One region of the Kitasatospora paranensis genome, then DNA from elsewhere that is predicted to be linked to it. Evidence: riboswitches for the same ligand, from Rfam matches in the RefSeq annotation. Region 1 holds a riboswitch; the other holds the start of a gene.
What was found. A riboswitch is a leader RNA that binds a small molecule or an ion and turns the genes downstream of it on or off. The one in region 1 is predicted to bind glycine.
Positions count from the first base shown of each region.

Region 2: it holds a riboswitch for glycine, as region 1 does, so the genes downstream of both, gcvT (glycine cleavage system aminomethyltransferase GcvT) here and gcvP (aminomethyl-transferring glycine dehydrogenase) in region 1, are expected to answer to the same signal.

Region 1 is NZ_BAABKV010000001.1:1,865,561-1,879,998, reverse strand. It holds gene ABEB13_RS09470 (DUF881 domain-containing protein) at 1-414, shown strand, start outside; gene ABEB13_RS09465 (FHA domain-containing protein) at 616-1,500, shown strand; gene ftsR (transcriptional regulator FtsR) at 1,619-2,308, shown strand; gene ABEB13_RS09455 (bifunctional nuclease family protein) at 2,412-2,882, shown strand; partial or broken gene ABEB13_RS09450 (MerR family transcriptional regulator) at 3,121-3,809, shown strand; gene ABEB13_RS09445 (SanA/YdcF family protein) at 4,039-4,746, shown strand; partial or broken gene ABEB13_RS40440 (DNA polymerase IV) at 4,833-6,408, shown strand; gene ABEB13_RS09430 (MFS transporter) at 6,423-7,910, opposite strand; gene ABEB13_RS09425 (DUF2382 domain-containing protein) at 8,110-9,423, opposite strand; glycine riboswitch at 9,660-9,764, shown strand; glycine riboswitch at 9,765-9,899, shown strand; gene gcvP (aminomethyl-transferring glycine dehydrogenase) at 9,988-12,861, shown strand; gene ABEB13_RS09415 (DUF5999 family protein) at 12,975-13,166, opposite strand; gene ABEB13_RS09410 (hypothetical protein) at 13,505-14,080, opposite strand; partial or broken gene ABEB13_RS09405 (glutamate-cysteine ligase family protein) at 14,433-14,438, shown strand, end outside.
Region 2 is NZ_BAABKV010000001.1:5,473,354-5,487,791, reverse strand. It holds gene ABEB13_RS26310 (ABC transporter ATP-binding protein) at 1-133, opposite strand, end outside; gene ABEB13_RS26305 (ABC transporter permease) at 130-1,128, opposite strand; gene ABEB13_RS26300 (ABC transporter substrate-binding protein) at 1,247-3,016, opposite strand; partial or broken gene ABEB13_RS26295 (ABC transporter permease) at 3,112-4,100, opposite strand; partial or broken gene ABEB13_RS26290 (enhanced serine sensitivity protein SseB C-terminal domain-containing protein) at 4,727-5,601, opposite strand; gene ABEB13_RS26285 (enhanced serine sensitivity protein SseB C-terminal domain-containing protein) at 5,769-6,563, opposite strand; glycine riboswitch at 6,677-6,777, shown strand; gene gcvT (glycine cleavage system aminomethyltransferase GcvT) at 6,963-8,081, shown strand; gene gcvH (glycine cleavage system protein GcvH) at 8,158-8,532, shown strand; partial or broken gene glyA (serine hydroxymethyltransferase) at 8,670-9,937, shown strand; gene ABEB13_RS26265 (L-serine ammonia-lyase) at 10,085-11,452, shown strand; gene ABEB13_RS26260 (ATP-binding protein) at 11,537-12,040, opposite strand; gene ABEB13_RS26255 (L,D-transpeptidase) at 12,186-13,397, opposite strand; gene ABEB13_RS26250 (L,D-transpeptidase) at 13,616-14,438, opposite strand, start outside.

The sequences.
Region 1 (14,438 bases):
CTGGGCGTGCTGGCAGGTACCGAGCGGGCCACGGGACCCGGGATCGTACTCACGATCGATGATCCCCAAGGGCAGGTGAAGGCGGATATGCTGCTGGACACCCTGCAGGAACTCCGAGCGGCGGGGGCGGAGGCGATTCAGATCAACGACGTGCGTGTGGTGGCGGGCACCTACTTCACCGACGGTTCGCCGTCCGGCGTGCAGATCGACGGCCGCAGCGTCTCGCAGCCGTTCCGGTTCACCGTGGTCGGGAACCCCCAGGACCTCACGCCCGCGCTGAACATCCCCGGCGGTGTCGTGCGGACGCTGGAGAAGGACCAGGCCACGGCGACCATCACCCAGCAGCAGAAGGTCGTCGTGGACGCGATCGCGACGCCCAAGCCGCTCCAGTACGGCAAGCCGGCGGCGAAGTGACGGACCGACTGCCGTACGGTCCGTCAGCCGACCGCAACCCCGGTGGCCGTTGCGGGGCCCCGGTGAGGCACACTGGGATGTTCCAACCGGCTGGCACGCCCCACCGCCTGGTCGGGCCCGGCCGGATGCCGGGCATGCCGCCTGTTCGAGCCTGTCACCCTGCCCCGCGGGCGGGTCTGTCACACGCAAGGGGATTCGCCCGTGAGTCTGTTCTCGAAGCTGTTCGGCCGCAACAACCGCCGTGAGGCGGCAGTCGAGGCGCCGACCGCCCGCCACCGCCGGATGGAGGACGAGGCGGCCGTGCCCGGCATGCGGTCCGCCCCGGCGGGGGAGCAGTACGTGGAGCGGCCGCAGTACCTCGACGCCGGCGGCCAGGGCGGCACGCCGTACGGGGGCAATCAGCCGGGCTACGGCGCGTCGCACGACGCGGGCGCGGCGCCGCGCATAGGTTTCCCGGCAGCACCCTCAACCTCCGGTGGAGGGTTTACCCCGGACCCCTACGCCGGGCACACCCAGCCGGGTGTGCCGCGCCAGGAGGCTGTGAACATGGCTGGCACCACTCCGTGTCCGCGGTGCGGCAACCAGAACCCGGTCACGGCCCGGTTCTGTTCCAACTGCGGAACGCCGCTGCGCAGCGCGCCGGCCGAGGGTGCCGTCGAGACCACCTCGACCATCTCGATCTCCGGTCTCGAGTCGTACGACCCCAACGCCACGTCCACCGGTGCCACCCCGGCGCTGTCGGCCGAGGTGCTGGCGGCGATCGACGCCCTGCCGCCGGGCTCGGCCCTGCTGATCGTGCAGCGCGGACCGAACTCCGGCAGCCGCTTCCTGCTGGACGCGGACCTCACCACCGCCGGCCGTCACCCGCAGGGTGACATCTTCCTGGACGACGTGACGGTCTCCCGTCGGCACGTGGAGTTCCGCCGGCTGCCCGGCGGCGGCTTCTCGGTCGCCGACGTGGGCAGCCTGAACGGCACGTACGTGAACCGGGAGCGGATCGACGAGGTCACGCTGAACAACGGCGACGAGGTGCAGATCGGCAAGTACCGGCTGGTGTTCTTCGCCGGCCACGGCCGGGGGTACTGAATCCGACTTCGGCAGGAGCCCGAGTGACCGCGAATACTCCCACCACTCTCGGGGCCACCCCCGTGCCCGCCACACGACGTGCGGCCGAGGTACGGGGAGGCGCGACGAACTGCTCTCCATCGGGGCGGTGCTGGCGTTCCTCCGGGACGACTTCCCCGAGGTCACCATCTCCAAGATCCGCTTCCTGGAGGCGGAGGGGCTGGTCGACCCGCAGCGCACCCCCTCGGGCTACCGCAAGTTCAGCGCGGCCGACGTCGAACGGCTCGCGTACGTGCTGCGCATGCAGCGCGACCACTACCTGCCGCTGCGGGTGATCCGCGAGCACCTGGACGCCATCGAGCGGGGCGAGGCCCCTCCGGCGCTGCCCGCGCCGGAGGCCCGGCCGGGCCCCCTGGAGGAGGCCGACCGGGAGCTGGCGGCCGCCAGCGGCGTCGTGCTCGGTGTCCGGCTCGGCCGCGCCGAGCTGCTCGCCGCGGCCGAGGCCCAGGAGGGCGAACTCGTCGAGTGGGAGTCGTACGGGCTGGTCAGTGCCGGTCCGGACGGCGGTTACGACGGCGAGGCGCTGCAGATCGCCCGGCTGGTGGCCGAGCTCGGCCGGTTCGGGCTGGAGCCCCGCCACCTGCGGGCGATGAAGGCCGCCGCCGACCGGGAGATCGCCCTGGTCGACCAGGTGGTGGCACCGCTGCGGCGGCACCGCAACCCGCAGACCAGGGCGCACGCCGAGGCGACCGCGCGCGAGCTGGCCACGCTGTCGGTGCGACTGCACGCGGCGATGGTCCAGGCGGGCCTGCGCCCGCGTCCGAACTGACCGCCGGCGGGCGGGGGCCGGGCCGTGCGTGTGCCCGGCGGATCGGCCCGCCTCCGAGGGGCTGCGCTTTCCTATCGGCGGCCCGGGCCATAGGGTTGCCAGTGTGAATGAGCTCGACGTCGTGGGTGTCCGGGTGGAGATGCCTTCCAACCAGCCGATCGTGCTGCTCCGGGAGATCGGGGGCGATCGGTACCTGCCGATCTGGATCGGCCCGGGCGAGGCGACCGCGATCGCCTTCGCCCAGCAGGGCATGACTCCCGTCCGGCCGCTGACCCACGACCTTTTCAAGGACGTGCTCGACGCCTTGGGCCAGCAGCTCACCGAGGTCCGGATCAGCGACCTGCGCGAGGGTGTCTTCTACGCCGAGCTGGTCTTCGCCAGCGGGGTCGAGGTCAGTGCCCGCCCCTCGGACGCGATAGCTCTGGCGCTGCGGACGGGCACGCCGATCTTCGGCAGCGAGGAGGTCCTCGCCGAGGCCGGGATCGCGATCCCGGACGAGCAGGAGGACGAGGTCGAGAAGTTCCGCGAGTTCCTCGACCAGGTCTCGCCGGAGGACTTCGGCGGCCAGCAGTAGCCGGGCAGCGGCCCCGCCGGGCCGCTGCGCCACGGCTGTCGGCCGTGGAGTCGGCAAATTTTCGCCGTCCTACCCGCCCCGAGGGCACGAAAAACCACTCGCCCGAGTGAAATCTTCGCTGCAGCCCGGCGTGGCGATCGTTGACGGGTCTCTGGCGACTGCCTACCGTCAGGGATGGCTCCGGTGGTTAGGCCACCCGGGCGTCACCGACCCGCAGGACGAGTGGACGGAGGTTGGCATGAGCGGTACCGGCGATGAAGCTGCCGCTGGAGGCGTGTGTGCCGTGCACCTCCCGCGCGCCGCCCGCCGTTCCCTCCCGTCCGCCTGGGACGCCCCGCCGTCCGAGGCCCCCGAACCCGAGCTGCCCCGGGTGGGGCGCTTCCCCGCGGTACAGGCCGGCCAGCCGGCCATCGAACGGATCCCGCCGACCTCGGCGCTGATCGGCTACCGCGGGCCGACCGCCTGCGCCGCCGCCGGCATCACCTACCGTCAGCTCGACTACTGGGCCCGCACGGGGCTGCTGGAGCCGAGCGTGCGCACCGCCTACCCGGCCGGTGCCCAGCGGCTCTACGCCTTCCGCGACATCCTGTTCCTCAAGGTCGTCAAGCGGCTGCTGGACGCCGGTGTCTCGCTCCAGAACATCCGCGTGGCCGTCGCCCACCTGCAGGCCGCGGACCTCGGCGGGGGCTGGCCGACCTCACCCTGATGTGCGACGGCGCCACGGTCTACGAGTGCACCAGCCCGGCGCAGGCCGTGGAACTGCTGGGCGGCGGGCAGGGCATGTTCGGCATCTCCGTCGGCGCGGTCTGGCAGGAGCTGGAGGCGACCCTCGGCCGCCTGCACGCCGAGCGCACCGACACGGGTGAGACGGTGCTCGGCCAGGACCCGGCCGACGAACTGGCACAGCGCCGCAACCGCGCGGTCTGACTCCCCGCGCGAGGGGCCCGGCGGGGAACCGTCCGGGCCCCTCGCCGCGTCCGGGACATCGACGAGTCGATCAAGGGGGCGTGGGGTGCGGCAGCGCGCGGCAGGGGCGTACGGGGCGGTCCGGGGAGTACTGCGGGCGCTGCCGCCGGTGCTGCGGCCGCTGCTGCGGGTGGTGCGGAGCCGGTGCGGGCGGCTGCTGCGTCCCCTCCGGGAGCCGCTGCCCGCCTCCCTGCCCTTCCACCGGCGGGTGACGGCCCGGCTCGCCCTCGTGCCGGGCCTGGGCAGCCGCTCCGGCCGGCGCCGGTGGTTCCGGGCGGTCGTGGTGCTCACGGTGCTGGCACTGGCGCCGAGCACCTGGCTGTGGGTGCGGTCCGGCGACCGGGTCGGCACCGTCCGCACGGCTCCCGCCGCACCGGTGGCGATGGTGTTCGGCGCGGGCCTCTTCGACGGCGAGCCCTCGCCCTACCTGGCCGGGCGCCTCGACGCGGCGCTCGACCTCTACCGGCAGCACAAGGTCCGGGCGATCCTGGTGACCGGCGACAACAGCCGCACCGACTACGACGAGACCGACGCCATGCGCACCTACCTGGTGGCGCACGGGGTGCCCGCCGTCCGGGTGGTGGGCGACTACGCGGGATTCGACACCTGGGACTCGTGCACCAGGGCGCACCGGATCTTCGGGGTCGACCAGGCGCTGCTGGTCAGTCAGCGGTTCCACGTCCGCCGGGCACTGGCGCTCTGTCAGGCCGCCGGGATCGACTCCTACGCGGTCGGGGTGGAGGAGCCGCACGACACCACCTGGTACTACGGCGGGCTGCGGGAGATCCCCGGCGCCGGGAAGGCCGCACTGAACGTGTGGCTGCGCCCGGACCCGCAGTTCCTCGGCGCCAAGGAGCCCGGCATCGCCCGCGCCCTCGCCGACGCCGGCACGGACTGACCCCCGGGGCCGGTCCGGAGGGGCCGACGCCGCCGGACGGGCGGCCGTTCGGCCGACCTGTCAGTGGGCTGCGGGATGATCGCCGTGTGCGCACTGTGCCGAGCATCATCCACCTCGACATGGACGCCTTCTTCGCGGCGGTGGAGCAGGCGGCCAAGCCGAGCCTGCGCGGCAAGCCGGTGATCGTCGGCGGGCTCGGCGGGCGCGGGGTGGTCTCCACCGCGTCGTACGAGGCCCGCCGGTTCGGTGTGCACTCGGCGATGCCGATGGCCCAGGCCCGTCGGCTCTGCCCGAACGCGGCCTTCCTCTCCGGGCGGTTCGACGCCTACCGCCAGAACAGCGAGATCGTGATGGGCCTGCTGCGCGAGCGCTCCCCGCTGATCGAGCCGCTCAGTCTGGACGAGGCCTTCGTGGACCTGGAGGCCGGTCCGTACGGCCCGGCGCTGGCCGCCGCGGGGCCGGGCGAGGGGCCCAGCTGGTGCTGGCGGTCGCCGAGGACCTGCGCGCCGACATCGTGGAGCGCACCGGGCTGACGGCCTCGGTGGGGGCGGCCGGCTCCAAGCTGATGGCCAAGATCGGCTCGGAGCAGGCCAAGCCGGACGGCCTGGTGCTGGTGGAGATCGGGTCCGAGCGCGCGGTGCTGAGCCCGATGCCGGTGCGGGCGCTGCCCGGCATCGGCCCGGCCACCGAGCAGGCGCTGCGCCGGGCCGGGCTGACCACGGTGGCCGACCTGGCCGAGGCGGGCGAGGCGGAGCTCGTCCAGCTGCTGGGCCGTGCGCACGGCACGGGTGTGTACCTGATGGCCACCGCGCAGGACGACCGGCCGGTCGTGGCGGACCGCGACGCGAAGTCCGTCTCGGTCGAGGACACCTTCGAGGTGGACCTCGCCGACCGGGAGCGCATCCTGCACGAGATCGACCAGCTGGCGGCGCGCTGCGTCCGCCGGCTGCGCGCCACCGGCCGGTCGGGGCGGACGGTGGTGCTGAAGGTGCGCCGCTTCGACTTCTCCACGCTGACCCGATCCGAGACGCTGCGGGCGCCGACCGACGACCCGGGGGTGATCGCCGAGACGGCGCGGCGCCTCGCCGCCCAGGTGGACACCACGGGCGGGGTGCGACTGCTGGGGGTGGGCGTGGCACAACTGGCCGACTTCACCCAGGAGGACCTCTTCGCGCAGGCGGCGCAGGCCGCCCGGGCGGAGGCCGGGGCGGAGGCCGCGGAGGCCGCCGAGGCGGTGGGGGAGCCGGCGGCGGCCGAGGAGGGGGCCGCCGAACCGGAGGCGCCCGAGCTGCGCCGCTGGTCGCCGGGGCAGGACGTGGTGCACGAGGAGCTGGGGGCGGGCTGGGTACAGGGCAGCGGGGTCGGCCGGGTCACCGTCCGCTTCGAGACCCCGGAGAGCGGGCCGGGCCGGATCCGTACCTTCCCGATCGACGATCCGCTGCTGCGGCCCTCCGGCGCGCTGCCGCTGCGGCCGCAGGTCTGACCCGCCCGGGGGCGTCCCGGCCGGCCTCCCGGGCTGCCCGGCGGCTGCCCGGGAACGCCGAGCGGCCCCGCACCGTCCCGGATGCGGGGCCGCTCGGCGGGCCAGGCCGCCCGGTGGTCGTGATCCCACGACCGGCCACCGGGCGGCCCGGCCCTCTCACGCCGTGTCCGGCGGCGTGAGAGGGGACGCCTCGTCAGGCGTCGGTCCTGGCGAGCGCGGGCGCGGCGGCCGGTTCGGCTGCGGCGGGCGCGTCGGTCGACTTGATCCGGCGGATCGCGAACGGCACCAGGCCGGCGACGATGCACATCGCGGCGGCCGTCCAGAAGGCGTGCTCGTAGGCGTGCAGGGTGGGCAGCGCGATCGGGATCGGCAGCTTCATCGTGTCGCCGGTGAGGATGGCGGCCATCACGGCGGTGCCGATGGCGCCGCCGACGGTGCGCAGCACGGCGTTCATGCCGTTGGCGATGCCGCTCTGCTCGGCGGGCACGGCGCCGTTGATGTAGGCGGGCATGGCCGCGTAGGCGAGGCCGACGCCGAGGCCGAAGACGGCCGAGGCGAAGTAGATGTCGAACTCGTGGCTGTGGCGCAGGGCGAGGTAGGCCATCGAGGCCGCGCCGAGCACGCCGCCGAGGACCAGCGGCAGGCGCGGGCCGCGGCGGGCGATCATCAGCGCGCCGAGCGGCGCGGCGACCATCGAGCCGAGCGCGGACGGCAGCAGCATGACGCCGGCGTGCAGCACGGTGGCGGTGAAGCCGTAGTGGGCGAGCTTGTCCGGGGTCTGGGCGAAGTTGCTGATCACCATGAAGGAGCCGTACATCCCGAAGCCCATCAGCAGGCCGGAGATGTTGGTGAAGGCGACCGCGGGGCGGGACAGCATCTTCATGTCGACGAGCGGGTGGGTGACCTTGACCTCGATGAGGATCCAGACCAGGGCGACGACGGCGGCGACGGCGAAGAGGCCGAGGGTGCGGGTGGAGGTCCAGCCCCAGTGGTTGCCCTGGCTGACGGCGACGAGCAGCGCGGAGAGCCAGCCGGCGAGGGTGATCGCGCCGAGCGGGTCGGCGCCGCCCTCCTTGTCGACGACGGGGTCGCTCGGCACCCGGATCGCGACCAGGGCGATGGCGAGCAGGCCGAAGGCGAGGCCCATCCAGAAGATGGACTTGTAGTTCCAGTGCTCCAGCAGCAGGCCGGTGGCGACCAGGCCGAGGCCGCTGCCGACGCCCATCGAGGCGCTGATCGCGGCGACGCCGCCGGTGACCTTCTGGCGAGGCAGTTCGTCGCGGACGATGCTGATGGCGAGCGGGAGCACGCCACCGCCGGCGCCCTGCAGGACGCGGGCGACGACCAGCCAGGTGAAGGAGTGCGTGCCGACGGCGAGGGCGGAGCCGGCCACGAGGCCGGCCAGCGAGACGAGCAGCATCGGCTTGCGTCCGCGCAGGTCGCCGAAGCGGCCGAGCAGCGGGGTGAGGACGGCTGCCGAGAGCAGGTTGGCCGTCATCAGCCAGGTGATGCTGGAGCCGGAGACGTTCAGTTCCTTGGCCAGCGACGGCAGGATCGGGACGACCGCGGTCTGCACCACGCTGAACGCCAGCATCGCGAGGACCAGGGCGGGGAGCACCCGCGCGCTGCTCGGCTTCTCGGCTGCGGTGGTGGGCTGTGGGGCCTCACTCACGGTTCTCATTCCTCCTGTTAGGGCTGCCCGTTCCGGTGGACGGGCAGCCCTGTGCGGAGGCCCCCGACTGCTTCAGACGAGCGATAGTGAATCAACTGAAGTAACGATGCACGCCAATACTTCAGTGTGTCAAATATCGATCGGTGAAGTTTGGGCAACGCGCAGGCCCCGGCCCGCTGCAGCGGGCCGGGGCCTGAGGGACGCCGGCTCAGGAGGGCCGCAGCGACTCCGGCCGCACCGTCCCGTTGGGCGAAGCCGTCCGTGCGGCCACGCCGGCCGGCACCGGCCCGGCGGAGTGCACGGGGGCCGGCCCGGCATGGGGTGCGGCGGCCTGCCCGTGGCCGCCGTCGGCCGCGGCCGGACGGTTCTGCGGTGCGGCGGCCCGGTCGGCCTGCTGCGGGCCGTGCGGCTGCTGGGCGGTGCCGTCGTGGACCTCGACCTGCTCGCGCCGCAGCTCCTCGCGGACCACCTCCTCCTCGGTGTACCGCTCGACCACCAGCCGCACCCGCTCGACCGGCGCCAGGTACTTGCGGACCACCGGGCGCTCCTCGCGCAGGGTGACCTCCTCCATGGCCTCGGCGATCTCCTGCTCCGTCAGCGACGCCCGCTCGGCGTCGGTGACCGGCACCCGCTCCACGCGCACCCGCTCGCGCACCACCGGCACCCGCCGCTCGACCGCCTCGGAGGTCACGTACTTGCGCAGCCGTGCCGTGCCGAGCACGTGCCACTCGGTGCTGATGTCCAGCCGCTCCTCGCGGCAGGTCACCTCGACCGGGCCGCTGGGGGCCGCCGTCGAGGCCGCCGTCCGGGCGGCGGACGGGGCGGACTGCGCGGACGGGGCGGGCCGGGCGGCGACCTGGGTGCCCTGGGCGGCCTGGGTGGCAGCCGCGGTGGGCAGCCGGCGGACGTTGTCGACGAGGGTCTGCGCCGCCGGACGCGGGTCGGCCGCCGCCCCGTGGGACGCCGTGCCGTCCGCGGGGCGTCCGGTGCCCCGGGCCGCCTCGGGCTGCGGCGCGGTGGCCGGCCCGGCCGTCGGCCGCTGCTCCTCGACCGCCCGGTCGTGCACGGCGCCGCCGTCGGCGCGGGCATGCCCGCCGTCCGGGCCGCCGGCCGCCGGACGGCCGGACACCGCGCCGAATTCCGCGTCCTGCGCCCGACCGGTGCCCACCGGCGCCGCGGCCGCCGGCGGGGCGGTCGGCCGCCCGTTGCCGGAGGTGTCCAGCCCGTAGTAGCGGTACAGCTGCAACTCCTGCGCGGGTGAGAGGTGCTGCCCCACGCCGAAGTCCGGGGACTCCTTGATCAGCGACTTGTCGTACGGGACGCGCAGTTCCTCGCCCGAGAACTCGCTGGTGGTCAGCGGGACGAAGGCGTCCCGGCCGAAGATCCCGGTGCGGACCGCGGCCCACTCGGGCTCACCGGTCGCGTCGTCGAGATAGACCTCGTCGACCGTGCCGATCTTGTCACCGTTCCGGTCGACCGCCTTGTGCCCGATCAGGTCTCGCGGATCGATATCGGTCTGCACGCTGTCCTCCAGTGCACCTGCTCCTGCGGTCGTCGGGGACGGGGGCGGCTGGAGGAGCTGGCCAGACGCCATCTCACACGAAACGCCACGAACCGGATGGCGGCGAGCGGAGCACGTCCGTCCGTGGGCGGCCCTGCTCCGTCCGGGCGACGGCGCCTCCGACCGGCGGCCGTGCGACGGCCGTCACAGCAGCCGTGATCCACCCGGGTCCCGCTGGTACCCTGGGCGGCGACCGCCGAGCCCGCGCGGGAGAGTCCCCACCCCGCTGAACTGGCGGGACGGGGCGCCGAAGGAGCAACTCCTCCCCGGAATCTCTCAGGCATCCGTACCGCGTGGGATAGGTCACTCTGGAAAGCAGGGCAGGGCCGTTGGCACAGGAGCCGCCGGTACCACCCTCACCGACGGTGCAAGTCGACAGGATGCCTCCGGGCGCCGGTACGGCGAAGCTCTCAGGTACCGATGACAGAGGGGGAGGCCTGACGGGTTCGTGCGTTCCTGGCCCCCCACGGCGGCCGGCCGTCGCGCGCACCCCCGCCGGTCCGTGACCAGGAGGCCTCGACCCCCATGAACGCCCAGCCGACTCTCACCGAGCTCGAAGCGGCCAGCCCCTTCGAGACCCGCCACATCGGCCCCGACACGGCCGCCCAGGACAAGATGCTGGCCCAGGTCGGCTACGGCTCCCTGGACGAGCTGTCCGACGCGGCCGTGCCCGAGGCCATCCGCAGCCTGACCGCCCTCGGGCTGCCGGCCGGCCGCAGCGAGGCCCAGGTGCTCGCCGAGCTCCGCGAGCTCGCCGACCGCAACCAGGTCCTCACCCCGATGATCGGCCTCGGCTACTACGGCACCTTCACGCCGCCGGTCATCCTGCGCAACGTGCTCGAGAACCCCGCCTGGTACACCGCCTACACCCCGTACCAGCCGGAGATCTCGCAGGGCCGCCTGGAGGCGCTGCTCAACTTCCAGACCGTGGTCTCCGACCTGACCGGCCTGGCCACCTCCGGCTCCTCGCTGCTCGACGAGGGCACCGCCGCCGCCGAGGCGATGGCGCTGGCCCGCCGCGTCACCAAGGTCAAGGGCGGCGTCTTCCTGATCGACGCCGACACCCTCCCGCAGACCGTCGCGGTGATCGAGACCCGTGCCGTGCCGACCGGTGTCGAGGTGGTCGTCGCCGACCTGTCCGACGGCATCCCGGCCGAGATCGCCGAGCGCGGCGTCTTCGGCGTGCTGCTCCAGTACCCGGGCGCCTCCGGCGCCGTCCGCGAGCTCGCCCCGGTCATCGAGCAGGCCCACGGCCTGGGCGCGGTCGTCGCCGTCGCCTCCGACCTGCTCGCCCTCACGCTGCTGAAGTCCCCGGGCGAGCTGGGCGCCGACATCGCCTGCGGCACCTCGCAGCGCTTCGGTGTCCCGATGGGCTTCGGCGGCCCGCACGCCGGCTACCTCGCCGTGCGCGCCGAGTACGCCCGGAACCTGCCCGGCCGCCTGGTCGGCGTCTCGGTCGACGCCGACGGCAACCGCGCCTACCGCCTCGCCCTGCAGACCCGTGAGCAGCACATCCGCCGCGAGAAGGCCACCAGCAACATCTGCACCGCCCAGGTGCTGCTCGCCGTGATGGCCTCGATGTACGCCGTCTACCACGGCCCGGACGGCCTCGCCGACATCGCCCGCCGCACCCACCGCTACGCCGCGGCGCTCGCCGAGGGTCTGCGCGCCGGCGGCGTCGAGCTCGTGCACGGCACGTTCTTCGACACCGTCACCGCCCGCGTCCCGGGCCGCGCCGACGAGGTCGTCGCCGCCGCCCGCGCGGCCGGCGTCAACCTGTACCGGGCCGACGCCGACACCGTCTCGATCTCCTGCGACGAGACCACCACCCGCGAGCACCTGACCGCCGTCCTCGGTGCGTTCGGTGTCCGGGGCGCCGAGCTCGCCGAGACGGCCGACGTGCTGCCCGCCGCGCTGCTGCGCGAGGACGAGTACCTCACCCACCCGGTCTTCCACAGCCACCGCTCGGAGACCGCGATGCTGCGCTACCTGCGCCGCCTCTCGGACCGCGACTACGCGCTGGACCGCGGCATGATCCCGCTGGGCTCGTGCACCATGAAGCTCAACGCGACCACCGAGATGGAGCCGGTGACCTGGCCCGAGTTCGGCCAGCTCCACCCCTTCGCCCCGGCCGAGCAGGTGCAGGGCTTCCTCAGCCTGATCCACGGCCTGGAGCAGCAGCTCGTCGAGGTGACCGGCTACGACGCCGTCTCCATCCAGCCGAACGCCGGCTCCCAGGGCGAGCTGGCCGGTCTGCTGGCCGTCCGCGCCTACCACCACGCCAACGGCGACACCCAGCGCGACGTCTGCCTGATCCCGTCGTCCGCGCACGGCACCAACGCGGCCTCCGCGGTGATGGCCGGCATGCGGGTCGTCGTGGTCAAGACCCTCACCGACGGCGACGTCGACGTCGAGGACCTCAAGGCCAAGATCGAGCAGCACCGCGACCAGCTGTCCGTGCTGATGGTCACCTACCCGTCCACCCACGGCGTGTTCGAGACCGAGATCACCCAGATCTGCGCCATGGTGCACGAGGCCGGCGGCCAGGTCTACGTCGACGGCGCCAACCTGAACGCCCTGGTCGGCCTCGCCAAGCCGGGCAAGTTCGGCGCGGACGTCTCGCACCTCAACCTGCACAAGACCTTCTGCATCCCGCACGGCGGCGGCGGCCCGGGCGTCGGCCCGGTGGCCGTGCGCGAGCACCTCGCCCCGTACCTGCCCAACCACCCGCTCCAGCCGGAGGCCGGCCCGGCCACCGGCGTCGGCCCGATCTCGGCCGCGCCGTGGGGCTCGGCGGCGATCCTGCCGATCTCCTGGGCGTACGTCCGGCTGATGGGCGGCGAGGGCCTCAAGCGCGCCACCCAGGTGGCCGTGCTGAACGCCAACTACATCGCCAAGCGGCTCGCGCCGTACTACCCGGTGCTCTACACCGGCCCCGGCGGCCTGGTCGCGCACGAGTGCATCATCGACCTGCGCCCGCTCACCAAGGCGACCGGCGTCACCGTCGACGACATCGCCAAGCGCCTGATCGACTACGGCTTCCACGCACCGACGATGTCGTTCCCGGTGGCCGGCACGCTGATGATCGAGCCGACCGAGTCCGAGGACCTGCACGAGATCGACCGGTTCTGCGCCGCGATGATCGAGATCCGCGCGGAGATCGAGAAGGTCGGCTCCGGTGAGTGGGACGCCGAGGACAACCCGCTGCGCAACGCGCCGCACATCGCGGCCCGCCTGGCCGGCGACTGGGCGCACGCCTACAGCCGCGAGGTGGCCGTCTTCCCGGCCGGCGTCAACCCGGCCGACAAGTACTGGCCGCCGGTGAGCCGCATCGACGGCGCCTACGGCGACCGGAACCTGGTCTGCTCCTGCCCGCCGCTGGACGAGTACGGCGCCTGATCCCGGGCACCGACAGGGGCGCGGGGCCTGCGCACGGACCGGGGAGCACCAGTTGCTCCCGGGCCGGGCGCGGCCCCGCGCCCCTGCGCGTTGTCGGACGACCCCCGGCCGCCTCAGGCGGCCACGGCCAGCGGGCGGCGCGGGGCGATCACCCGGCCGTCGGGGAGGAGTTCGCCGGTGTCCTCGAACAGCAGGACACCGTTGCAGAGCAGGCTCCAGCCCTGCTCGGGGTGGCGGGCCACCGGTACGGCCGCTTCGCGGTCGGCCGACTCCGCCGAAGGGCACTCAGGACGGTGCTGGCACACAGCTCGTACCTCGCTTTGCTCATGATCCCGCCCCACCGCACGGCACCCCCCGAGGCGTGCCGCCCTGCCGGCGGATCCTCACTCGCCGGCCCAGGTGTGAGTCGACGCTCCGGTGGGTAGGACAGAGCCCGCTCCCACGCTGGTTCCCAGTGTCGGCATCCGCGGTCCGTCTCGCAGCTGTTTCGTGACATGCGCCACAACCCGCGTCCGGAGATCACCCGTTCAGGCGGCGGGCGGCGGCCGCAACGCCCGGACGGGCCACCGGCCGCCTGACCCTGTCGAGTCAGGGCCGATGGCCCGTCCGGGTGATGCGCCCTCCTCGGGCCGGCCCCTCCCCGTCAGCCCCGCCCGAGCAGCAGGGGTGCGCCGTCCACCTCGGGGCGGTCCAGCGCGGTGAGCAGCTCGCCCGCCTGGTACACCCGGTGCGCCGTGACCCCGAGCGGCGCCGGCGACAGCGGGATCAGCAGGTCGTCCGCCCCGCCCGGCTCGGGGCCGGTCAGCCACAGCGCGGTGGCGTAGTGCCCGGGCATCGACAGCAGCCGCGGCTGGTGCCGGATGCGCGAGCCCTGTGCCAGCTGCCAGGCCTGCCGCAGCGCCTGCACCGTGGAGTCCAGGTACGGGCCGGCGGCGAAGTGCGCGAAGGTGTGGCCCACGCCCGGTGTCTCGCTCACCTCCGCGGCCGCCACGACGCCCGCGGTGCCGTGCTTGATCAGGAACCGCCAGCCGGTGCGCCGTGCGGAGGCGAGGGCAGGCCCTTCGAGGACGTACACGGCCAGCGGGTGCGCCGGCAGCAGGGGGCCGGGGGTACTGCGGAGCACGGCGGCCGCCGGCCGCCGGTGCGTGCTCTCGTCGTCGAGAGCGGCCAGGACGGCGCGCAGGGCGCTGGGCGGCGGTTGAGGGGTCTGCAGAGTCATGGCGGGTCGCCTCTCCGTGCGAGATCGGCGTGCGAGTGCGGCATACCGGCGTGGCGTCGGTGTGTGACGGGACCTGGGCCGTGTCCGGTTGGGCATGATCGCGGTGCGGGCGCGGCACCACGCCTGCACGAGGTTGTCGTGCGGCGGGAGGCCGGGCGGGCGCGCAGTGCGAATTCTACTCGAACAGGTGCGCAGGGTGACCTTGATATCACGTTCGGTGGCGTGCGGCAAGTCGGGATTCTACTGACGAGTCGTCAGATCCCGTCGCCGCCAACCTGTTCGAGTGCCCGGGCTATCGATCTTCCGGATGGGCATGATGCTTGCACGGTCGACCTAGGGGAGGAGGGCACTCATGGGC
Region 2 (14,438 bases), 3.6 Mb from region 1:
TCTTGCCCTTCTCCAGGTCGAAGGTCAGCCCGTCGACGGACTTGACCAGGCCGTCCTCGGTGGGGAAGTGCACCCGCAGGTCGCGGACCGAGAGGAACGCGGACGGCTTCTGGGTGTTCAGCGTCTTGCTCATGCCAGCCTCACGCGGGGATCGACAACGGCGTACAACACGTCAACCAGCAGGTTGGCAATGATGATGAAGAAGCCGGCGAAGAGCGTGACACCCATGATCACCGGCAGGTCGCTGGAGCTGACCGCGGCGACCGCCTCGTAGCCGAGGCCACGGAAGTTGAAGGTCGTCTCGGTGAGCACCGCGCCGCCGATCAGGGCTCCGAGGTCCATACCGAAGACGGTGAGGATCGGGGTGAGCGTGGAGCGCATGGCGTGCTTGCCGATGACCGTCCGCTCGCCGAGGCCCTTGGCCCGGGCGGTGCGGATGTAGTCCTCGCCGAGCACTTCGAGCAGGGTGGCGCGGGTGAGACGGGCGTAGGTCGCCGCGTACAGGAACGCGAGGGTGACCCACGGCAGCACGAGGTTCTGGAACCAGCCGACCGGGTCGTCGCCGAGGTTCACGTAGTCGTGCGGGAACCAGCCGAGCTGGTAGACGAAGATCGCGCTGGCGAGCATGCCGGTGAAGTAGATCGGCAGCGAGACGCCGGCCAGGGCGGTGGTCATGGTGATGCGGTCGATCGCGGTGCGGCGGCGCAGCGCCGAGACCACGCCGGTCGCGGTGCCGAACACGAGCCACAGCAGGGACGCGCCGGCGGCGAGCGAGGCGGTGACGCCCAACCGGTCGAGCAGGACGGGCCACACCTCCTGCTCGGTCTTGAAGGAGTAACCGAAGCACGGCGCGGAGCAGTGGGTGATGTCCACGCCGGTGCTGTAGTCGCGCCCGACGAACAGGCCCTTCAGGAACAGGAGGTACTGCTCGAGGATGGGCTTGTCGAGGCCCATCTTGTGACGGATGCCCTCGACGGCCACCTTGTCGGCGATCTTGCCGACGTAGAGGAGCGCGGGGTCTGTCCCGGTGAGCTTGGGCACCATGAAGAAGATGCCAAAGGTGACCGCGGAGACCACCAGCAGCATGGCGACGACGTTGACGAGCCGTCGAATGAGATACACGAGCACTGCGGTCGGGCCCGCCCCGGGCCGGCGCCTCCCCTGTGGGGGTGGCGGCCGGCCCGGGCGGGACCTTCACCTGCCCTTCGGACTAGCTTTGCGAACTACGGGGTGAGGACGGGGCAGGTCACTTGCCGTCGGAGACGCCGAGCGCCTGGAAGTCGACCTCGCCGAACGCGTCGGTGATGTAGACGTTGGTCAGGCGCGGGTTGCGGTAGTTGAGCGCCTTGTCGGCGACGACGGGCAGCCACACGGCGGTGTCGACGACCTTGTGGTTGATCTGCTTGTAGATGTCGGCGGCCTTGGCCGGGTCGACCTCGGCGGCAGCCTGGTCGAACAGCTTGTCGACCGCGGGGTCCGAGGTCTCCGGGTAGTTGCTGTTGCCGTTCTTGGTGATGAAGCGGCTGTCCATCAGGGGCTGCATGTAGCCGGCGCCGTTCGGGTAGTCGGCACCCCAGCCGGCGACGATCAGGCCGTAGCCCTTCTGGTGGACGACGTCCGGCGCACCGGCGACGGAGGCGAGCAGCTTGCCGTCGTACTGGTCGACGTTGACCGTGACGTTGATCGCCTTGAGGGCGGTCTGCAGCGCGACGGCGGTGTTGACCTCCTTGGCCTTGTTGCCACGGACGGCGATGGTGGTGGTGAAGCCACCCTCCTTGCCGCAGTCCTTGAGCTCGGCCTTGGCCTTCTCCAGGTCGGGCTTGCCCTTGGTCAGGCCGAACGGGTCGTAGTCGTCCGAGCCGAGGATGTTCGGGGGCAGCATGTTGCCGAAGGTCGAACCGGCCACCGAGCCGCCGCGGGCGGTCTGCAGGGCGGTGGTGTCGGCCGCGTACAGCACCGCCTTGCGGCAGTGGATGTTGTCGAAGGGCGCGACCTTCTGGTTCAGCGCGATGAAGCGGATGAAGCCGTTGTACGGGTCGTCCGTGTTGGCCTTCAGCTTCGGGTCCTGGAGGACCTTGACCTGGGCGGCCTGGGACAGACCGGTCTGGCCCCAGTCGATGTCGGCGGAGCCGTCCAGCAGACGCGCGTCCATGTCGTCGGCGTTGGTGGTGACCGTCAGCTTGACGACGTCCGGCAGCGCCTTGCGGAACGGGTCGCTGGTCGGGTCCCAGTTGGGGTTGCGGACGAGCTCGTAGCCCTTGCCCGGCTCGACCTTGCTGAACTTGTACGGGCCGGAGGAGACCGGCTTGTCGCCGTACTTGGCGCCGGTGTCCAGCTTCTGCGGGACGGGCGAGGCGGAGCCCATGGCCAGCAGGTACGGGAAGGAGGAGTCCGGCTTGGCCAGGTGGAAGATGATGGTGCCGTCGTCCGGGGTCTCGACCGTCTTCAGGCCCAGCTTGTTCGGGTCGGTGTCCTTGTACGGGCCGGGGTAGTTCTGGCCCTGGTCCAGGGACTGGATCAGGTAGGTCGGGCCACCGGAGACGACGTCCTGCGCGAAGATGCGCTCGATGCCGTACTTGATGTCCTTCGAGGTGATCGGGGAGCCGTCCTCGAACTTCAGACCCTGCTTCAGGTGGAAGGTGTAGGTCTTGCCGTCCGAGGCGACCGCCGGCTGGTTGGCCGCGAGGTCCGGGACGAGCTTGAGGCTGTCCTTGCCCGCCTTGCCGTCGAAGGCCAGCAGGGTACGGGCGTAGAAGCGCTCGTAGTTCCAGACGGAGGCGTAGTACGCACGGCCCGGGTCGAGGGAGTCGACGTCGGTGCTCGTCCAGAGGTTGAGCGTGCCGCCCTTCTTGTCGGAGGGGTTCAGCACCTTGTCCACGGCGGCGTTGAAGCCACCCGCCGACGCGCCCTTGGTCGCGGTGTCGCTGGTGCCGCCCTTGGTGCCGCCGCAGGCCGCAGTGGTCAGAGCCAGGGCAGCCACGAGGGAGGCTGCGGCAAGTGTCCTGTTGCGCTTCATGGGTGAGGAATCCTCCTGATGATGTGCGGGCACGAAGGGTCCGCCGGGGGCGGGCAGGCTGAGAGGGGCCTGCCGGGTCTTGAGGGAGGGCTGGACTAGTTGCCCTTGGGGTCGAGGGCGTCGCGCAGGCCGTCACCGAAGAGGTTGAAGGCGAGCACCGTGACGAAGATCGCGATGCCGGGGACGACCATGTACGTCGGGTCGACCTGGTAGATCTTGGTCGCGTCGGAGAGCATCTGACCCCAGGACGGCGTGGGGGCTTCACGCCCGCTCCAAGGAAGCTGAGCGCCGCCTCGCTGAGGATGTTGGTCGGGATGATCAGCGTCGCGTAGACGAGGATCGGGGCGACCAGGTTCGGCAGCAGCTCCCGGAACAGGATGTGCAGGCTGCCGGCGCCCAGGCTGCGGGCGGCGTCGACGAACTCGCGGTGCCGGAGCGACAGCGCCTGGCCGCGGACGATGCGTCCGATGTACGGCCAGCCGAAGAAGCCGATCACCAGCACCAGGATCGCCATCCGCACGCCGCTGCCGCTGAGGCCGAGCAGCGAGTTGGGCATGACCGAGACCAGGGCGATGGAGAACAGCAGCTGCGGGAAGGCCAGCAGCACGTCCATCACCCGGCTGATCGCCGAGTCGATCCAGCCGCCGAAGTAGCCGGCCGCGGCACCGAGCACCACGCCGATCAGCACGGAGACGCCGGCGGCCAGGAAGGCCACCGTGAGCGAGATGCGGGCGCCGTAGAGGATCCGGCTGAAGACGTCGCGACCGAAGGTCGGGTCGACGCCGAGCAGGAAGTCGCTGCTCATCCCGCCGTAGGCGCCCTTGGGCAGGCCCAGGTCGGGGTTGATCTGGTCCGGGTGCGGTTCGTCGACCGGGTGGCCGAGGAGCGAGGTCAGCACGGGGGCGAAGATCGCGGCAAGGATCAGCAGGAGCACCACGGCGCCGCCCGCGAGGGCGACCTTGTCCCGCTTCAGCCGGTCCCAGGCGATCCGTCCGGGAGAGCGTCCTTGGATGCTCTTGGACGGGCCGCCCGCGGGCGGGGCCTCAGGCCTCGCTGAGCCGGTGGTCTCGATGGGTGTGGTCATGAGTCAGTTCGTTCCCCTCGCCGACGGTGGCCGGCCCACGGTTCCGGTCGGCGAGGCGACCCGGGCCCGGTCAGGGCCCGGACCTCGGACGGTCCGGAGTTCGCGACAGGTGCGGTGCAGAGCGGTGCGGTGGTTCCGTACGCCGGTGCGGCGGTGCAGAGTTCGTTTTCGGGGGTGCCGGAGTCCGGTGAGCGGCGGAGGCCGCGCGGTGGAGGTCCGGTCTGTGCGGAAGCAGGTACTTCGGGCGTGCTGGGTGCTGGAGAGCGCGGCATGCACATCGCGCGGTTCAGCGGACGAGGTGCGCGTTCGCCTTTGTGGGGCTCGGCTCGCGCACTGCGTGTGCAGCACTCTCCGTTATCGGAGCGGCCTTCCGCCAGAGGGGAAACCGAAGGATGCCCAACTGTGATCTACCGCATGCACGGCAAAGCCGGACGAATAGGCGTCTTCACATCGTTGAAACAAAACCGACAAGACGCATGCTGACGTAAGGTCGCCAACGGCGGGATGACGCCACGAAAGAGCCAGGACCAGCGGCCCCGCAGAAAACGGCGGGATAACGCCAGTGGCGGAATGCCGCCACTGCCCGGGCGCGCGGCGCCTCGGACGGTGGTGGGGAGCAGGCGCCGTCAGCGCCCGGGGTAGCCCTGCCAGGGCTGTTGCGGCCAGCCCTGGTGCCCCGGAGCCGGTTGCGGAGAGTAACCGTAGGGCGGGTAGGGCGCGGGGGCCTGCGGCTGCCCGTACTGGGCGTCGCGGTCGAAGAACGGCCGGGCGTTCGCCCTCATCCAGAGCGCCACCGGGTCGAACTCGTCGGCCACCGCCACGGTGGAGACCGCCAGCCCCTCGGGGGCGAGCGCGGCCGCGCGTTGCACCAGCGCCCGGGCCGCCTCCACGGCCGGCGGGGAGGTGTCGTACAGGTCCAGGCCGATGGCCAGGTACGGCTCGCCGAGCACGGGCTGCACCCAGGCACGGCGCAGCGCGCGCAACGGCCGCACCTCGCCGGCCTGCTGTTCCAGCAGGGCGTAGAACTGCGGGGCGTGCACCTGCGGTTCGCTCAGCTGCAGCGGACCGGCGGGCAGCCGGTCCAGGCCCAGCGCGATCCGGCGCAGGTCCGCCCAGGGGACGCCGACGCCGCCGCCGGGGGCGTGCGGGTTGAGCCACAGGCCCCAGCGGGTGCGGAAGAGCGCCGCGGCGATCTCCGCGCCGGGGATGACCTCGTGGGCGCGGGCCCAGCCGCTGGCGGCGAGCTGCTCGGGGAGGTGACCGCGGGCGCGTACCCGTGCCCGCTGATGTCCATGTTCCCGTACTGGGCGTCGGGGCTGCCGGGGGTGCCGTGCCAGAGCAGCATCCACACCTGGCCGCCGGCCAGGGCGCGCAGCAGCTCCTCGTAGGCCTCCCAGCGCTCCGGGCCGACCGCACCGAGGGCGCGCTCGATGGCGCCCGGGTCGCCTTCCGGCGTCCGGCCCCACTGGCCGGACGCGCCACCAGCCGCTGCCGCGCTCATGCGCCCGCCCCGCTCCGCTCTCTCACGTCGTCGCGCCCCGTCCGCTCCGTGTTCCACCGCTCGTGTGGACCGTCGTCCCCAACTGTCGGGGAGCACCCTATTGGGCGTGGCCGACAGGCGTCATACCGCATTCCCCCTCCCGGCCCCCAGGGCCGGGGCCGGACGGGTCATCCGCGCACGTAGAACGGCGCGACCCGGGTGACCAGCCACTCGACCACCGGGTCGTCGGCCAGGTCGAGCAGCACCAGGTGGACGCCCCACGGCGGCGGCGCGGTTCCCAGCGCCCGCCCGAGCGCCTCGTTGACCTGCGCGGGTTCGGCCGGCCACTGCGGGTCCAGCTGGACGCCGACGTACAGCTGCGGCGCGTCCGCCTCCACCCGGGCGAGCGCCCGACGGGCCGTCAGCACGCCCGGGACGGCGGCGAGTTCGGCGGTCGCGGCGGCCAGGAAGGCGTAGGGCTCCTGGTGCGGCTCGGGCTCACGCAGCGCGACCGCGGCGCCCTCGGGGAGCGGTTCGGCGGCCCAGCGGTCGTCCCGCGGCCCGCGGCGCAGCTCCGCCACGCCCTCCGGCGGCACCGGGAGGCCGACCGGCGCCTCGGGGTTGACCGCGATGCCGATGCCGAGCGGCAGGCCGCGGGCGAACTCCCACACCGGGGCGATCGCGAAGGCCATCCCCGGCGCGTGCTGGAGGAACTGCTCCTGCGAGGAGAACACCGGCACGTACGGGGAGCCCGCCAGCTCGATCGTCGGCAGGTCCAGGGAGGCGCCCTGCGGGTCGGCGCCGGCCGGCAGCGGGATCCACACCTGGCTGCGCGCGAGCACCTCGATGACCCGGGGTGTCGCGCCGGGGTCGCCGAGCGCCGCGGTGAGCACCTGTTCCAGTTCGTTGACCGGCCAGCCGCCGCCCTCCGGCGCCTCTCCGGGTGCGGCCCACGCCTGTGCCTCGCCCGCCGGATACCCCATGAACGCCCCTTCGATCGACCTCAGGACAGAGCCTAGCGGGCCTCCCCTCTCCCATCAGGGTCGGCGGCATGCCATGATGAGCCCGCTGTACCGACAACCTCATACTGGCCGCTCGAACCCGCGCGGGAGAGTCCGGACGCCCGACAGGGCGCGCCCGGCGCCGAAGGAGCAAGTCCTCCCCGGAATCTCTCAGGCCCCCTACCGCACGGGCGAGGCACATCTGGAAAGTGGACACGGCCGCGCCGTGCGCCCACCCACGGTGCAAGCCGCCATCCTTGGAGGAGGCGGTGAAGCTCTCAGGTTGTTGACGACAGACGGGGAGACTCCACACCTTCCGTGCCCGTTCGCGGGCGGGAAGGGCCCACGCGTGCCCGCAAGCAGCCAAGGAGTCCGTCCGTCATGTCCCTCCGTCACACCGCGCTCGACGCGCTGCACCGCTCGCTCGGTGCCACGATGACCGACTTCGCCGGCTGGGACATGCCGCTGCGTTACGGCAGCGAGCGCGAGGAGCACCTCGCCGTCCGCAACCGGGCCGGCCTGTTCGACCTCTCGCACATGGGCGAGATCACCGTCAGCGGCCCGCAGGCCGGCGCGATGCTGGACCACGCCCTGGTCGGCTTCATCTCGGCGCTCGGCGTACTGCGCGCCCGCTACACGATGATCTGCCGCGAGGACGGCGGCATCCTCGACGACCTCATCGTCTACCGCACCGCGGAGGACGAGTACATGGTGGTCGCCAACGCCTCCAACGCGCAGGTCGTGCTGGACGCGCTGACCGAGCGCGCCGAGGGCTTCGACGCCGTCGTGCGCGACGACCGGGACGCCTACGCGCTGATCGCCGTCCAGGGCCCGGAGGCCAACGGCATCCTCGCCTCGGTCACCGACGCCGACCTGCCCGGCCTCAAGTACTACGCGCTGCTGCCCGCCACCGTGGCCGGCCGCCAGGTGTGGCTGGCCCGCACCGGCTACACCGGCGAGGACGGCTTCGAGGTCTTCTGCGCCCCGGCCGACGCCGAGCACCTCTGGCAGGCGCTGACCGAGGCCGGCACGGGCGCCGGCCTGGTGCCGTGCGGCCTGTCCTGCCGCGACACGCTGCGCCTGGAGGCGGGCATGCCGCTGTACGGCCACGAGCTGTCCACCGACCTGACCCCGTTCGACGCGGGCCTGGGCCGGGTGGTGCGCTTCGACAAGACCACCAACGACGGCGCGTTCGTCGGCCGCAAGGCGCTGGAGCAGGCCGCGGCGGAGGCGGAGTCCAACCCGCCGCGCAAGCTGGTCGGCCTGGTCTCCGAGGGCAAGCGGGTGCCGCGGGCCGAGTACGACGTGGTCGACGCCGACGGCACCGTGATCGGCCGGATCACCTCGGGCACGCCCTCCCCGACCCTCGGCCGGCCGATCGCCATCGCCTACCTGGACGCGGCGCACGCGGAGCCCGGCACCGCGGTCGCGGTCGACGTGCGCGGCAAGCACGAGCCCGTCGAGGTCGTGGCGCTGCCGTTCTACAAGCGCGCCCGCTGAGGCCCGATCCGCCATCCCCGGGTCCGCCCAGCGGACCGCTCCGCCCTTCCCTCTTGCCATCCTGGAGAATGACGCCATGAGCAACCCCAAGCACCTGCAGTACACCAAGGAGCACGAGTGGCTGACCGCCGCCGAGGACGGGGTGTCGACCGTCGGCATCACCGCCCACGCGGCGGACGCGCTCGGCGACATCGTGTACGTCCAGCTCCCCGAGGTCGGTGACACCGTCACCGCGGGTGAGACCTGCGGTGAGCTCGAGTCCACCAAGTCGGTCAGCGACCTGTACTCGCCGGCCACCGGTGAGATCGTCGAGGTCAACCAGGCCGTGATCGACGACAACTCGCTGGTGAACAGCGCCCCGTTCGAGGGCGGCTGGCTGTTCAAGGTCCGCGTCGAGGCGACCGACGAGCTGCTCGACGCCGACGCGTACACCGCCTTCATCGGCGGCTGACCGCCGCTCCACCCCCGGGGCGGTCGCAGCGCGGCGGCCGCCCCCTCCGGCCCCTGGCCCGCGCGTCGCCCGCCGTCCTGCCGGCCGGCGCTGCCGCGCGCGGCGCTCCTTCACCGCCCTAGGGGAGACACCACCTCATGACGGTTCTCAACCAGTCCCTGCACGCGCTCGACCCGGAGATCGCGGCCGCGGTCGACGCCGAGCTGCACCGCCAGCAGACCACCCTCGAAATGATCGCCTCCGAGAACTTCGCCCCGGTGGCGGTCATGGAGGCCCAGGGCTCGGTCCTGACCAACAAGTACGCCGAGGGCTACCCCGGCAAGCGCTACTACGGCGGCTGCGAGCACGTCGACGTGGCCGAGCAGATCGCGATCGACCGGGTGAAGGCGCTGTTCGGCGCCGAGCACGCCAACGTGCAGCCGCACTCCGGCGCGCAGGCCAATGCGGCCGCGATGTTCGCCCTGATCCAGCCGGGCGACACCATCCTGGGCCTGAGCCTGGCGCACGGCGGCCACCTCACCCACGGCATGAAGATCAACTTCTCCGGCAAGCTCTACAACGTGGCCGCGTACCACGTGGACGAGAAGTCCGGCCAGGTCGACATGGCCGAGGTCGAGCGCCTCGCCAAGGAGCACCAGCCGAAGCTGATCATCGCCGGCTGGTCCGCCTACCCGCGCCAGCTGGACTTCGCCGAGTTCCGCCGCATCGCGGACGAGGTCGGCGCACTGCTCATGGTCGACATGGCGCACTTCGCCGGTCTGGTCGCCGCGGGCCTGCACCCTCGCCGGTGCCGTACGCCGACGTGGTCACCACCACCACCCACAAGACCCTGGGCGGCCCGCGCGGCGGCGTCATCCTCTCCAAGGCCGAGTGGGCGAAGAAGATCAACTCCGCGGTCTTCCCCGGCCAGCAGGGCGGCCCGCTGGAGCACGTGATCGCCGCCAAGGCCGTGGCCTTCAAGGTCGCCGCCTCGGAGGAGTTCAAGGAGCGCCAGCAGCGCACCCTCGCCGGCGCGAAGATCCTCGCCGAGCGCCTCCTGCAGCAGGACACCGTGGACGCCGGCGTCTCGGTGCTCTCCGGCGGCACGGACGTCCACCTCGTCCTGGTCGACCTGCGCAACAGCGAGCTGAACGGCCAGGACGCCGAGGACCGCCTCCACGAGGTCGGCATCACGGTCAACCGCAACGCCGTCCCGAACGACCCGCGCCCGCCGATGGTCACCTCCGGCCTGCGGATCGGCACCCCGGCGCTCGCCACCCGCGGCTTCCAGGCCGAGGACTTCCGCGAGGTCGCCGACATCATCGCCGAGGCCCTGCTGCCGGGCTTCGACGAGGCCAAGGCCACCGCGCTGAAGGCCCGCGTCACCGCGCTGGCCGTGAAGTACCCGCTGTACCCGGACCTGTAGGACCGGCTCCCTCCCCGCGGTGACCGGCCTCACCCCCGCCGGCCGCCCGGACCTCCCGGGGCACCGCGCACACTGGACAGTGCGCGCGGTGCCCCGTCCCGTGTCACCCCGCAAGTCCTTCCACGAGACAGACAAGGACGTCACCCCGTGGCCCTCAGCGTCTTCGACCTCTTCTCCATCGGCATCGGGCCCTCCAGCTCGCACACCGTCGGCCCGATGCGCGCGGCCCGGATGTTCGCCCGCCGGCTGCGCTCGGAAGGGCTGCTCGACAAGACCGGCAGCGTCCGCGCCGAGCTGTTCGGCTCGCTCGGCGCCACCGGCCACGGCCACGGCACCCCCAAGGCCGTCCTGCTCGGCCTGGAGGGCAACTCGCCGCGCACCGTCGACGTCGACCGCGCCGACGAGGCCGTCGAGCGGATCCACGCCGCCAGGCGGCTGCGGCTGCTCGACGAGCACGAGATCGCCTTCGACCCCGCCGCCCAGGTGGTGCTGCACCGGCGCCGCTCCCTGCCGTACCACGCGAACGGGATGACCCTCGCCGCCTGGGACGAGGCCGGCGCCCTGCTCCTGGAGAAGACCTACTACTCGGTCGGCGGCGGCTTCGTCGTCGACGAGGACGCCATCGGCGCCGAGCGCGTCAAGCCGGACGACACCGCACTGCGCCACCCCTTCCGCACCGGCGAGGAGCTGCTGCGCCTCACCCGGGAGACCGGGCTGTCGATCTCCGCCCTGATGCTGGAGAACGAGAAGGCCTGGCGCACCGAGGCCGAGATCCGGGCCGGGCTGCTGGAGATCTGGGCCGTGATGCAGGAGTGCGTGGCGGCCGGCATGGCCCGCGAGGGCATACTCCCGGGCGGGCTGAAGGTCCGCCGCCGGGCGGCCTCGGCGGCCCGCGCGCTGCGCGCCGAGGGCATCGGCCCGGCCAACGCGATGGAGTGGGTGACCCTCTACGCGATGGCGGTCAACGAGGAGAACGCCTCCGGCCGCCGGGTGGTCACCGCGCCCACCAACGGCGCCGCCGGCATCGTCCCGGCCGTCCTGCACTACTACCTGAACTTCATCCCCGGCGCCGACGACGACGGCATCGTCCGCTTCATGCTGGCGGCCGGCGCGATCGGCATGCTGTTCAAGGAGAACGCCTCCATCTCGGGCGCCGAGGTCGGCTGCCAGGGCGAGGTGGGCTCGGCCTGCTCGATGGCGGCGGGCGGCCTCGCGGAGGTGCTCGGCGGCAGCCCCGAGCAGGTGGAGAACGCCGCCGAGATCGGCATCGAGCACAACCTCGGCCTGACCTGCGACCCGGTCGGCGGGCTCGTCCAGATCCCGTGCATCGAGCGCAACGGCATGGCCTCCGTGAAGGCGATCACGGCCGCCCGGATGGCCCTGCGCGGCGACGGCCGGCACCACGTCTCGCTCGACAAGGCGATCAAGACGATGAAGGAGACCGGCGCCGACATGAAGATCAAGTACAAGGAGACCTCGCGCGGCGGCCTCGCGGTCAACGTCATCGAGTGCTGACCGGCCTCCACCCGAACGGATGACACCGCGGGCCCCGTCCGGCACCCCGCCGGCCGGGGCCCGCCGGCCTGAGGGCCCCGGCCGTCAGGCGGCGCGCTCGCGGACCTTCAGCTCGCACCAGACGGCCTTGCCGCGGGGCATCAGGTCCGCGCCCCAGCGGTCCGCGACGGCGTCGACCAGGACGAGGCCGTGCCCGTTCTGGGCGCCGCGTTCGGAGGCCACGATCAGGCACGGCAGCGCGCGCGAGGAGTCCCGGACCTCGATCCGCACCCAGCCCTGCCGGCGGCCGAGCTTGAGCCCGACGGTGCGGCCGCCGGCGTGCCGTACGGCGTTCGCGACGAGTTCACCGGTGAGCAGCTCGCCGGCCTCCAGCTGATGATGGAGTTCCCAGGCACGCAGGACGGAGACGACCAGGCGGCGGGCGACCCGGGCCGACTCCGGCCGCGAGGGCAGCCGGACCTCGTCCTCGGCGGCCGGGTCGCGGAGCAGCCCGAAGAAGGCCTGCTCCAGCTCGCCGGCGGTGAGGCGCTCCAGCTCGGTCAGGGCGAGGGCCAGGGCAGCCGACGGATCGTCACCGACCGCGCCCACCGGCCGATTCGATGCCTGATCCGCCTCGCGCCATCCCGCCATGCGCCCATCATTGCGGAACGCATGCGGGTGCGTACGGACAATGAGCAAACGATCACTATTCAGCTGGCATATGCCGCTGTCAAACCGATCGCATATGGACTGTTCACCAAGCACTCCAGTCGAGGTTCCACCCGCTCAGGCCGTTGTCCGGCCCGACCTTGGCACCGCGGGAGTTGACCACCGTCACCACGTCGCCGATCAGCGAGTTGTTGTAGAAGTGGCCGGCGTCGGTGTCGTCACTGCCGTACCGGGTGTCCCGGACGCCGATGCAGCCGTGGCTGGCGTTGGAGTGGCCGATCGCGCTGCCGGCCCAGGAGTTGCCGTGCACGTAGGTGCCCGAGTCGGTGAGCCGCATCGCGTGCGGCACGTCGTCGAGGTCGTACTCCTGGCCCGCCCGGATGCCGGCGACGCCGTTGGAGGACATCCGCGTCTTGCGGTCCATCTCCTCGATCACCATGGTGCCGTTCCAGCTGTCGAAGCCCGCCTTGCCGGCGGTGAACGGCACCGAGTCCACCGTCCGGCCGTTCTCGACGACCGTCATCCGGTGGGTGCTGACGTCGGCGGTGCTGACCCGGGAGCGGCCGATGGTGAAGGGCTCGTCGCTGTCCACGCCGCCGTACACGCCGGGCGCGATCTCGACGCTCTTGAGCCGGTAGTGCACCGTCACCTTGGCGCCGGGCTTCCAGAACTCGGCCGGGCGGAAGTCCACCCGCTCGTCGCCGAACCAGTGCGGCTTGATCACGGTGTGGTCGGAGGTCTCGAAGGTGACGCCCTGCTCCACCGCCGCCTTGTCCTTGACGTGCCGGTCGAAGCGGAGCGAGACGATCATGCCGACGCCGTACGTCTGGCCGTTGCCGACGTTGTCGTGCGGGTCGGCCTCCTTCTGCGGGGTGAGCGTGCTGAAGGTGCTCTCCGCGGTCGTCGCGACACCGGCGGCGTCGGCGGCCCGCGCGCTGACCCGGTACTCGCCGGAGACCGCCAGGGTGCCGGTCGGCGACCAGCTGAGCCCGTCGGCCGCGACGGTGCCCGGGACGGCCTTGCCGTCCTTGCCGGTGACGGTCACGGCGGTCAGCCGGCCGCTCGCCACACTGACCTTCAGGGCGCCGGACGGCTTCACGTCGGTGGCGCCGTTGCCCGGCTCGATGGCGATCCGCGCCGCCGAGACGGTCGGCCTCGGCGCGGCCGCCGTGGTGGCCGCCCGGCCGTCACCGGAACCACCGCCCGTACCGCCGCCGGACGAACCGCAGGCGGTCGCCATCAGCACCAGCGCTCCCCCGAGCGCCCCCACAGCCACACCCTTGCGCAACGACGCCATTCCGGCCCCCTCCGTACCCACCTCGCCGGCCACGGCGTCCCCCGCCGCGGCTTCCTTCCATGACACGTTCCGTGCCCCCGACCGGGTTGCGGGCCCCGTGACGACGATCCGGTCACGGAGCCGCCACGGCCCGGCCACCGGTGACGGCGGCCGGGCCGGGGCTCGGCACGGGGTGCGGGCGCCGACCTACCAGCTGGCCCACGGCAGGGTCCAGCCGCTCAGCCCGTTGTCGGGCGAGACGGTCTTCCCCGCGAGTTGACGATCTTGACGACGTCGCCGACCAGCGAGCTGTTGAAGAACTTGCCGGCCGACGAGCTCTCGCTGCCGCCCTTGGCGTCCGACAGGCCGACGCAGCCGTGGCTGGCGTTGGACTTGCCGAACGCGTTGCCCCAGTAGTTGCCGTGCACGTAGGTGCCGGAGGCGGTCAGGCGCATCGCGTGCGGCACGTCCGGGACGTCGTACTCGTCGCCCTTGACGTTCGCGACCGTCGCGGAGTTCATCCGGGTCACCCGCTCCTTGGAGGAGATGACCATGGTGCCGTTCCAGGACGGGTTCTGGTCGTTGCCCGCGGTGATCGGGATGGTCTTCGCGGAGCCGTCGCCGCTCTTGACGGTCATCACGTGGCTGGCCGCGTCGACGGTGCTGACCTGGTAGCGGCCGATGGTGAACGGCTCGTCGCGGTCCACGTCGCCGTACACGCCGGGCGAGACCTCGACGTTCTTCAGCCGGTAGTGCACCGTCACCTTGGTGCCGGGCTTCCAGTAGTCGGCCGGACGGAAGTCCAGGCGCTGGCTGCCGAACCAGTGGCCCTTGACCGTGGTGCCGTCGCCGGCGTCGAAGGTGATGCCCGCGACGACGGCGTCCTTGTTCTTCACCGGCTTGCTGAACGCCACCGAGACGATCATGCCGACACCGTAGGTGCCGTTGTCGGCGATGTTGTCGTTGGTCGCGACCTTCTTCGCCGGGGTCAGCGTGGTGAACGACGAGGTGGACGCGGCCGGCAGGCCCTTGTCGTCCTTCGCCTGCGCGTTGACCGTGTAG